DNA from 2 places in the Pseudarthrobacter sp. genome. Region 2 is predicted to be linked to the other one. Evidence: predicted binding sites of a transcription regulator. Region 2 holds the regulator's gene; the other holds the start of a gene.

Region 1 (4,388 bases), on a different contig from region 2:
TCGTCTTCGTTTGCCGGCTTCTCCACTACGAGGGTCTCGGTGGTGAGAACCAGCGCAGCGATGGATGCCGCGTTGCGCAGGGCTGCACGGGTGACCTTGACCGGGTCGATGACACCGGCGGCGATCAGGTCCTCGTACTCGCCCGTCTTGGCGTTGAAGCCGTTGTTGGTTTCGAGCTCGGCAACCTTGGCGGTGACAACGTAGCCGTCGAATCCGGCGTTCTGGGCGATCCAGCGAAGCGGCTGGACCAGCGCGCGGCGGACGATGCCCACGGCAGCGGCGGCGTCGCCTTCGAGTGCCTTGACTGCAGGGTCCTCGTCGAGGGCCTTCAGTGCGTGGATCAGCGCGGAACCGCCACCGGCCACGATGCCCTCTTCGAGGGCGGCGCGGGTGGAGGACACTGCATCTTCGATGCGGTGCTTCTTTTCCTTCAGCTCAACTTCGGTGGCTGCGCCGACCTTGATGACACCGATGCCGCCGGCCAGCTTGGCCAGGCGCTCCTGGAGCTTTTCGCGGTCCCAGTCGGAGTCGGTGCGGGTCAGCTCGGCGCGCAGCTGGGAAACCCGGGCTGCGACGTCTTCTGCGGAACCGGCGCCGTCAACGATGGTGGTGTTGTCCTTGGTGACCGTGATGCGGCGGGCGGTACCCAGCACCTCAAGGCCAACCGAATCCAGGCTGAGGCCCAGTTCCGCGGAGATGACCTGCGCACCGGTGAGGGTGGCGATGTCCTGCAGCATGGCCTTGCGGCGGTCGCCGAAGCCCGGAGCCTTGACGGCAACAACGTTCAGCGTGCCGCGGATGCGGTTGACGATCAGCGTGGACAGGGCCTCGCCCTCAACGTCTTCGGCAATGATGAAGAGCGGCTTGGAGCTCGCCAGCGCCTTCTCCAGCAGCGGCAGGAAGTCCTGCACGGAGGAGATCTTGCCCTGGTTGATCAGGATAAGGGCGTCTTCGAGGACGGCTTCCTGGCGTTCGGAGTCGGTCACGAAGTACGGGGACAGGTAGCCCTTGTCGAACTGCATGCCTTCGGTGAGGACCAGCTCGGTCTGCGTGGTGGAGGACTCCTCGATGGTGATCACACCATCCTTGCCGACCTTGCCGAATGCCTCGGCGAGGAGCTCGCCGATTTCGTCGCTCTGGGCCGAGATTGCTGCCACGCTGGCAACCTGCGTGCCTTCAACCGGGCGTGCGTTCTCGAGCAGGCGGGCTGCAATGGCTTCTACCGAAACCTCGATGCCACGCTTGATCTGGCCCGGAGCGGCGCCAGCCGCAACGTTGCGCAGGCCTTCCTTGACCAGGGCCTGGGCGAGCACGGTGGCCGTGGTGGTGCCGTCGCCGGCAACATCGTTGGTCTTCGTGGCTACTTCCTTGGCCAGCTGCGCGCCAAGGTTTTCATACGGGTCATCAAGCTCAATTTCGCGGGCGATGGTGACGCCGTCATTGGTGATGGTGGGTGCCCCCCACTTTTTGTCGAGGACAACGTTGCGGCCGCGGGGGCCGAGCGTCACCTTGACAGTGTTGGCGAGCTTATCGATGCCGGCTTCAAGCGACCGGCGTGCAGCGTCGTTAAACGCAAGCTGCTTTGCCATGGTTGTGTCCTTTCAAAGACAGAACCCCGCGCTGTTGTTCAGTCAGGGACGGAACAGCAGCACGGGGATCCAAAGAGTTACTTTACGACGATCGCCAGAACGTCGCGGGCGGAGAGCACGAGGTACTCGGTGCCACCGGTCTTGACTTCAGTTCCGCCGTACTTGGAGTAGATAACAACGTCGCCAACGGCAACATCGATCGGAACGCGGTTGCCGTTGTCGTCAAAGCGGCCGGGGCCTACTGCAACAACTTCGCCTTCCTGCGGCTTCTCCTGTGCGGAGTCCGGGATAACCAGGCCGGAAGCCGTGGTCTGCTCGGCTTCGAGCGGGCGGACAACAATACGATCCTCAAGAGGCTTAATAGAGACCGACACTCGGACCTCTCCTTCTACGTCAGCAAATTCATGGACAGTTGAGCTGCTTCGCCGTGGCTGGCAAACCGTCGTCGCGGTGCCGGCAGCAGCCTGGCTGGCAGCTCTTCATGTGTTAGCACCCTCCTAGGGAGAGTGCTAATGATGACTCTATGTATTGGTTAGCACTCGGTCAAGGCGAGTGCCAGAATTATGTCTCCGGCGAACAGCTGTTACCGGCCGGTGAGGTCCTCGAGATCGACGTCCTCGTCGCCGTCGTCCCCTTCCTCAACGGTGCCCCGCCGCAGGTACAGCACCACGGCGCCGCCCACGGCAGCCAGCAGCGAGACCACCAGCAGGATGATGCCGCCTATGCGCGCCCCGGCATAGAGTCCGCGGATTTCCTGTGCCTCGTCCGTGGCGTCCTGGATGTTCTTGCCGCCCACGGAGTAGACGGTGGCGTTGAACGTGTCCAGGAAGAGGATGATTACCAGCAGCGCGATGCAGACCACGGCCACTGCGGATCCTGCAATCAGCGCGGGGCGGGCAAACTTCACCAGGTCCGGCTTGCTTGCTTGGGGTAGTCCGGACGGCTGGGTGCCTGCGCTGTCTTCCATGCCTTCAACCCTAGCGGGAACTGGCCGCCGGGCTACCTCCACTAGGCTTGAACCCATGGCTCAAGCACCGCAGGACCAGATCGCCCCACTGCTCACGAGCGAAGGCTGGGAGCTCCTGGCGTCCCTGGGCCCGTACCGCGAGGACAAGTCCTTTGAGCTCAACGCGGCTCTCCGCAAGGCCGGGCACTCCCCCGCACTGGTCTCGGCCGTCCTCACCCAGTCCCGGCTTCGCACTAAAGCCGAGCTGAAGTTCGGCGAGTTCGCCCGGAGCATGCTCTTCACGCAGGCCGGGCTGGAACAGGCCACGCGTCTCACGGTTGCCGCCCGGCATGCCGAGCGGTTTGCGCAGGCCGGTGTCCGCCACGTGGCCGACCTCGGCTGCGGCCTTGCCGCGGACTCCCTGGCCCTGGCATCGATGGACATCACGGTCACGGCCGTGGAAATGGACGAAACCACGGCCGCCTGCGCCACGGTCAACCTGATCCCCTTCCCCAACGCCACCGTGGTGCACTCGGACGCCACCACCGTCCCGTTGGACGGGGTCGACGGCGTCTGGCTGGATCCCGCACGCCGTGTCACCTCCACCTCGGGCACCAAACGGATCTGGGATCCTGAGGCGTTTTCGCCGCCGCTGTCCTTTGTGGAATCGCTCGCCGCCACCGGGCGCGCCGTTGGCGTCAAAATGGGCCCCGGCATGCCGCACGAGTCAGTTCCCGCCGGCTGCGAGGCGCAGTGGGTATCGGTGGGCGGCGACGTCACCGAGGTGGCCCTGTGGTTCAACTCCGTGCGCCGGCCCGGAATCCGCCGCGCGGCGCTGCTGCTCGGCCCGCAGGGTGCCGCCGAGCTGACCAGCGCTGAAGATTTCGACGGCGGTCCCGCCGCGCCGGTGGGTCCGGCAGCGGGCTACCTCTATGAGCCCGATGGCGCGGTGATCCGCGCCGGCCTGGTGGCCGACGTCGCGCTTCAACTGGGCGGGCACCTGCTGGACGAGCACATCGCCTACATCTGCGCCCCGGAGCTGGTGGACACGCCGTTCGCCCGCGCCTACAAGGTCCTGGAAGTGATGCCGTACAACGTCAAGGCGCTCAAGGCCTGGGTGAAGGAGAACGCCATCACGGTGCTGGACATCAAAAAGCGCGGCACCTCGGTAACCCCGGAGGAACTGCGCAAGCAGCTGTTCGCCGGAAGCAAGGTGGCCGGGAAGAAGGCCGGACAAAAAACAGCCACCCTGGTCCTGACCCGCATTGGGGAGGACCGGGTGGCCATCTCGGTGGAGCCTGCCTAAGGCAGCGAACGGTCCTGAGACCGGGCCTTACTGGGCCCGCATGAAGTCCTCGGCGGCCCGGACCTGCTCGTCGGTGGGCCGGACACCGGTGTAGAGCACAAACTGCTCGAGCGCCTGGATGGTGGCCACCTCGGCGCCCGTGATCACCTGTTTCCCGGCGGCGCGGGCCGCCTTGATCAGCGGCGTATCCGCAGGGAGCGCCACGACGTCGAACACCACTTTGGCTGCCGCGATGGCATCTTCCGGGAAGGACAGCGAGTCCACTTCCGGGCCGCCTGCCATACCGATGGGGGTGACGTTGATGATCAGGTCCGCGGTCCCGCCGTCGAGCGTTGCCCGCCACTGGAACCCGTACTGCTCTGCGAGCGCCCGGCCGGTGTCTTCGTTCCGGGCGATGACGGTGACGTCCGTGAAGCCGGCGTCCCGCAGGGCCGCGACGGTGGCCTTGGCCATGCCGCCGGCGCCCTGGACCAGCACCGAGTAGTCCGTGGGCACGGCGTTGCTTTTGAGCAGCTGTTCGATCGCGGTGTAGTCCGTGTTGTAGGCC
Region 2 (4,388 bases):
CAAGCCGGATGTCGGGCCGGTCCTCCACAACGAGGGCGGAGCATTCCACGGTGAGCTCCGCGGGCGACGCCGACACAACAGTTCCCGTCAGCCGCCTTCCGGCGCCATCGGCAATGTCCACCGCCTCTCCGGGAGATAGCCGTTTTACGGTCACGGCGTGGCGTGCCTCCGGCCCTTGAAGGACAAAACGGGCACCGGGCACCAGACCGTCCAGCGACCCGGCACCGCTGAAGAAAACGGGATTGCTCACCGCTACAGGTTACCGAACCGGTCCCGCAGCTTGGCAAAGACGCCGCCGCTGGCAGCCAGTTTGCCTTCCGTGAACTGCTCGCCCCGGAGCTTCGCCAGCTGCCGCAGGAGATCCTCCTGCGCGGCATCCAGCTTGGCCGGCGTCTCCACCTGCAGATGGACCATCAGGTCCCCGCGGCCGTAACCGCGCAGGTGCGTCACGCCGAGTCCACGGAGCGTGATGATCTCCCCTGACTGCGTCCCTGCCTTGACGTCGATTTCCTGCAGCCCGTCAAAGGTTTCCAGTGACAGCTCGGTGCCTAGGGCGGCGGCAGTCATCGGGATGTGCAGCGTTGCGTGCAGGTCGTCACCGTCGCGTGCGTACGTGGCGTCGTTGTTGACCCGGAGTTCCACGTACAGGTCCCCGGACGGTCCGCCGGCCGGGCCTGCTTCGCCCTGCCCGGAGAGCTGGATCCGGGTGCCCGTGGCAACACCGGCCGGCACCTTGATGGTGAGCGACCGCCGGCTGCGGATGCGGCCCTGGCCGCTGCATTCGTTGCAGGGGTCCTTGATGACCGTCCCGAAGCCTTCGCAACTGCCACATGGGGCCGCCGTCATGACCTGGCCCAGGATGGAGCGCACCGCGCGCTGGACCTGGCCGCTGCCGCCGCAGATATCACAGCGCACAGGGTGGCTGCCGTCGCGGCAGCATGACCCGTTGCAGGTGGGGCAGGTGACGGCTGTGTCCACTTCGAGTTTCCGGTTGACGCCGAACACGGCATCGCGGAGTTCGATCCGTACACTGATCAGCGCGTCCTGGCCGCGGCGGACCCGGGAAGCGGGGCCGGAGGTGCCGCCGGCCCCGAAGAACGTGTCGAAGATGTCCTGGAACGCGAAGCCCTGGCCGGAGTATCCACCGCCGCCGAACCCGTTGTCGGTGCCGTTCTCATTGCCGGTGGTGTCATAGATCCGGCGCTTTTGCGGGTCCGAAAGTACCTCGTAGGCATGGGTCACGGCCTTGAAGCGGTCCGATGCATCGTCCCCGGGGTTTACGTCCGGGTGGAGAGTGCGGGCCAGCTTGCGGTAGGCCTTCTTGATCTCTTCCCCGGTGGCTTCCGGCGAGACTCCGAGGACGTCGTAGTGGCTGCTCAAAGTTCGTATCTCTTCCTTGTTGTACTGACGGCAGGCGTGCTGCCGGCACTGCTCTTCGTGCCTGGACCGTGATGCTGTTACGGACCCAGAATTCTTGAAAGGTAACGGGCTACTGCCCTGACGGCGGCCATGGTGGTGGGGTAGTCCATCCGGGTAGGGCCGAGCACACCGATCTTGGCAGTGCTGTCTGGTCCGTAGCCCGTGGCCACCACGGAGGCTTCCGCTAGTCCGTCGTACGGGTTTTCACGCCCGATGCTGACTGCCACGCCCCTCGGATCCTGCGCCATGTCGCTCAGGAGGCGCAGCAGGACAACCTGCTCCTCGAGCGCTTCCAGGACCGGTCCGATACTGAGCGGAAAATCCACATTGGAGCGGGCGAGGTTCGCCGTTCCGGCCATGACCATGCGTTCCTCGCGACTGCTGTGGGCGAGCGTTTCCAGCCCGTGGGCCAGGGCCTGGGCCGCCGCGCGCTGGCCCGGGCTGACGGACGAAACGACTCCGGGCAGCGAGGGGGTCAGCCGGCTCAGCGAGATGCCCGCGAGTGATCCGAGGAAGTGTGTCCGCAGCGCGGCGATGGCGTCGTCGCCGAGGTCCTGGCCGATGTCGATCACGCGCTGTTCGACCTTGCCGGTGGTGGCGATGAGGACCACCAGGACCTGCCGGGGCGCGAGCAGGACGAATTCGATGTGGCGGATGGTGGCGCGGCTCAGATGCGGATACTGCACTACGGCGACCTGGTTGGTCAGCTGCGACAGCATCCTGACGGTCCTGTCCAGGACGTCGTCCAGATCGTCGGCGCCCTCCAGCAGCGACTGGATGGCACGCCGTTCCGCGTGGGAAAGCGGCTTTACCGCTGAAATCTGGTCCACAAACAGCCGATAGCCTTTGTCTGTGGGGATCCGTCCGGCGCTGGTGTGCGGGGCCGTGATCAGGCCGTCGTCTTCCAAGGCCGCCATGTCGTTGCGGATGGTGGCACTGGACACGCCGAGGTGGTGGCGTTCCACGAGCGCTTTTGAACCTACTGGCTCGCGGGAGTGCACATAGTCCTCCACGATGGCGCGCAGTACTTCGAGTTTGCGCGGCTCGCTCATACTCCACCTCCATCCGTGGTCACTGCAGGGTTAGCACTCGACATGCCCAAGTGCTAACAGTCTAATATGAGTCACCCCGTTGTTAGCATTGGTACCGCTCCGGGCGAAATTCCGGGCCAGGATCTAGCGGCAAGGCGGAATCAATCCATGCAGTACCAGAACTGGGGTCCGCAGGAGATCACCGCGCCCGTCAAGAGCGAACTGCCTGAGGTTCCCGTGGAACGCGGCATGGTTCTTGAAGACGCCCAGTCCGGCTGGGTGGGAGCGGTGACCCGGGTGGAGAAGTCCGGCGGCATGCATGTAGTGGCCCTCGAAGACCGGCGCGGCAAGTCCCGGTCCTTCCGGCTGGGCTTCGGGTTCCTCCTGGAGGGTCAGCCCATCCGGCTCGTTCCCCCGGCGCCCCGGCAGGCCGCCCCCGTGGCCGCCGGCCGGACGGCGTCCGGCTCGGTCCGCGTTGCCGGCCAGCGTGCCCAGGTGGCCAAAGCCAGCAGAATCTGGGTGGAGGGAAAACACGACGCCGAACTCGTGGAAAAAGTCTGGGGTGACGATCTCCGCGTAGAGGGCATCGTCGTCGAGCCTTTGCATGGCATTGATGACCTGGCGGGGGCGGTGGCCGCATTCGGTCCCGGTCCGGGACGGCGGCTGGGGGTCCTGGTGGACCACCTGGTGCCCGACTCGAAGGAGTGGCGCATCGCGGCTGCCGTGATGGCCTCCCCCGGTGCGGCCGGGAACGTCCTGATCGTCGGGCACCCTTACGTTGACGTGTGGCAGGCCATCCGGCCTGCTGTCCTGGGCATCGAACAGTGGCCGGTGGTGCCCCGCGGGCAGGACTGGAAGACCGGCATCCTGGCAGCGTTCGGCTGGCCGCACTCCACCAAGGAAGACATCGGGCTTGGCTGGCAAAAGCTGCTGGGCGCTGTCCGCAGTTACGCGGACCTGGAAGCGTCACTGCTCGGGAGGGTGGAGGAAGTCATCGACTTCCTGACGGTGCCCTGACACCGGATCCGCTCCTGGCGGCAGCATTTGGTGGCTGAACCAGTATTCTTGGTACTGCGGAGGCTGCAGTTGCTTCAGTCCGGCATTCTCCAACCCAGCACCATTGCACTTTCGAAGGAAGAAAACCGTGGCACAAAACGCACGCGAGCACCGGGACGACCACGGCGGCCAGGGCCGTTCCGAGTACCAGGGCGTTCCGGCTAATGCGCTGCCCCTGACGGCCAGCGAAGACCGCCAGTGGGCCACGCTGGCACACTTCGGCGGGATCCTCGGCTGCGTTCCGTCGCTGTTGATATACCTGATTTTCCGTGAGCGCGGGCCGTTCACCGCCCAGGAATCCAAGGAAGCGCTGAACTTCAGCCTGCCGCCCACCATCGCGGCGCTGGTGGCCAATCTCCTGGTGTTCATTCCGGTGATCGGAAACATCTTCGCCGTCATCGCCACCCTGATCTGGATTGCCCTGACCTGCTTCTCCGTGGCCGCAGGTATCCATGTCAACAAGGGCCAGCCCCACCGTTACCAGTACAACCTGCGCTGGATCAAGTAACGGCCACAACGCGGGGTCACTACACGCCCGATAATCGCATTGTATTGGGCAGGAAGTGACCCCGCGTTGCTTTAATTCGTCAGTCCGGCAGGATCCTGCGGACCACGGCGTCGGCCAGCAGGCGGCCCTTCAGGGTTAATACCAGCGTGCCGTGGAAGGCAGCCGGCGGCTCCACCAGGCCGTCGGCAATGAGCCCGGCCATGGCGTGACGGCCGTGCTCGCCCAGCGTTGACGTGGCCAGTCCCGACACGAGCCGGGCCTCAAGCATCACGCGCTCCACGTCGCGGGTTTCGGCGTCGAGCGTTTCCCGCCCGGCCGCCGGTGACAGGCCCTGAGCGAGCCGTCCGGCGTAGGCCGTGGGGTGCTTGACGTTC

Evidence for each region. The regulator HrcA, encoded in region 2, represses chaperone genes, less so after heat shock. The targets are predictions, from matches to a motif close to TTNGCACTCGNNNNNNNCGAGTGCNAA.
Region 1: the regulator HrcA is predicted to act here: its motif matches at 2,122-2,148, upstream of groES (co-chaperone GroES).

What each region holds. Positions count from the first base shown of each region.
Region 1 is NZ_JAKFFD010000039.1:17,102-21,489, reverse strand. Features, by position in the region: gene groL (chaperonin GroEL) at 1-1,589, opposite strand, end outside; gene groES (co-chaperone GroES) at 1,667-1,963, opposite strand; gene V6M49_RS03915 (hypothetical protein) at 2,173-2,556, opposite strand; gene V6M49_RS03910 (class I SAM-dependent methyltransferase) at 2,612-3,841, shown strand; gene V6M49_RS03905 (shikimate 5-dehydrogenase) at 3,869-4,388, opposite strand, start outside.
Region 2 is NZ_JAKFFD010000149.1:5,263-9,650, reverse strand. Features, by position in the region: gene V6M49_RS12080 (16S rRNA (uracil(1498)-N(3))-methyltransferase) at 1-250, opposite strand, end outside; gene dnaJ (molecular chaperone DnaJ) at 253-1,380, opposite strand; gene hrcA (heat-inducible transcriptional repressor HrcA) at 1,458-2,471, opposite strand; gene V6M49_RS12065 (DUF3097 domain-containing protein) at 2,619-3,467, shown strand; gene V6M49_RS12060 (DUF4870 domain-containing protein) at 3,595-4,014, shown strand; gene hemW (radical SAM family heme chaperone HemW) at 4,094-4,388, opposite strand, start outside.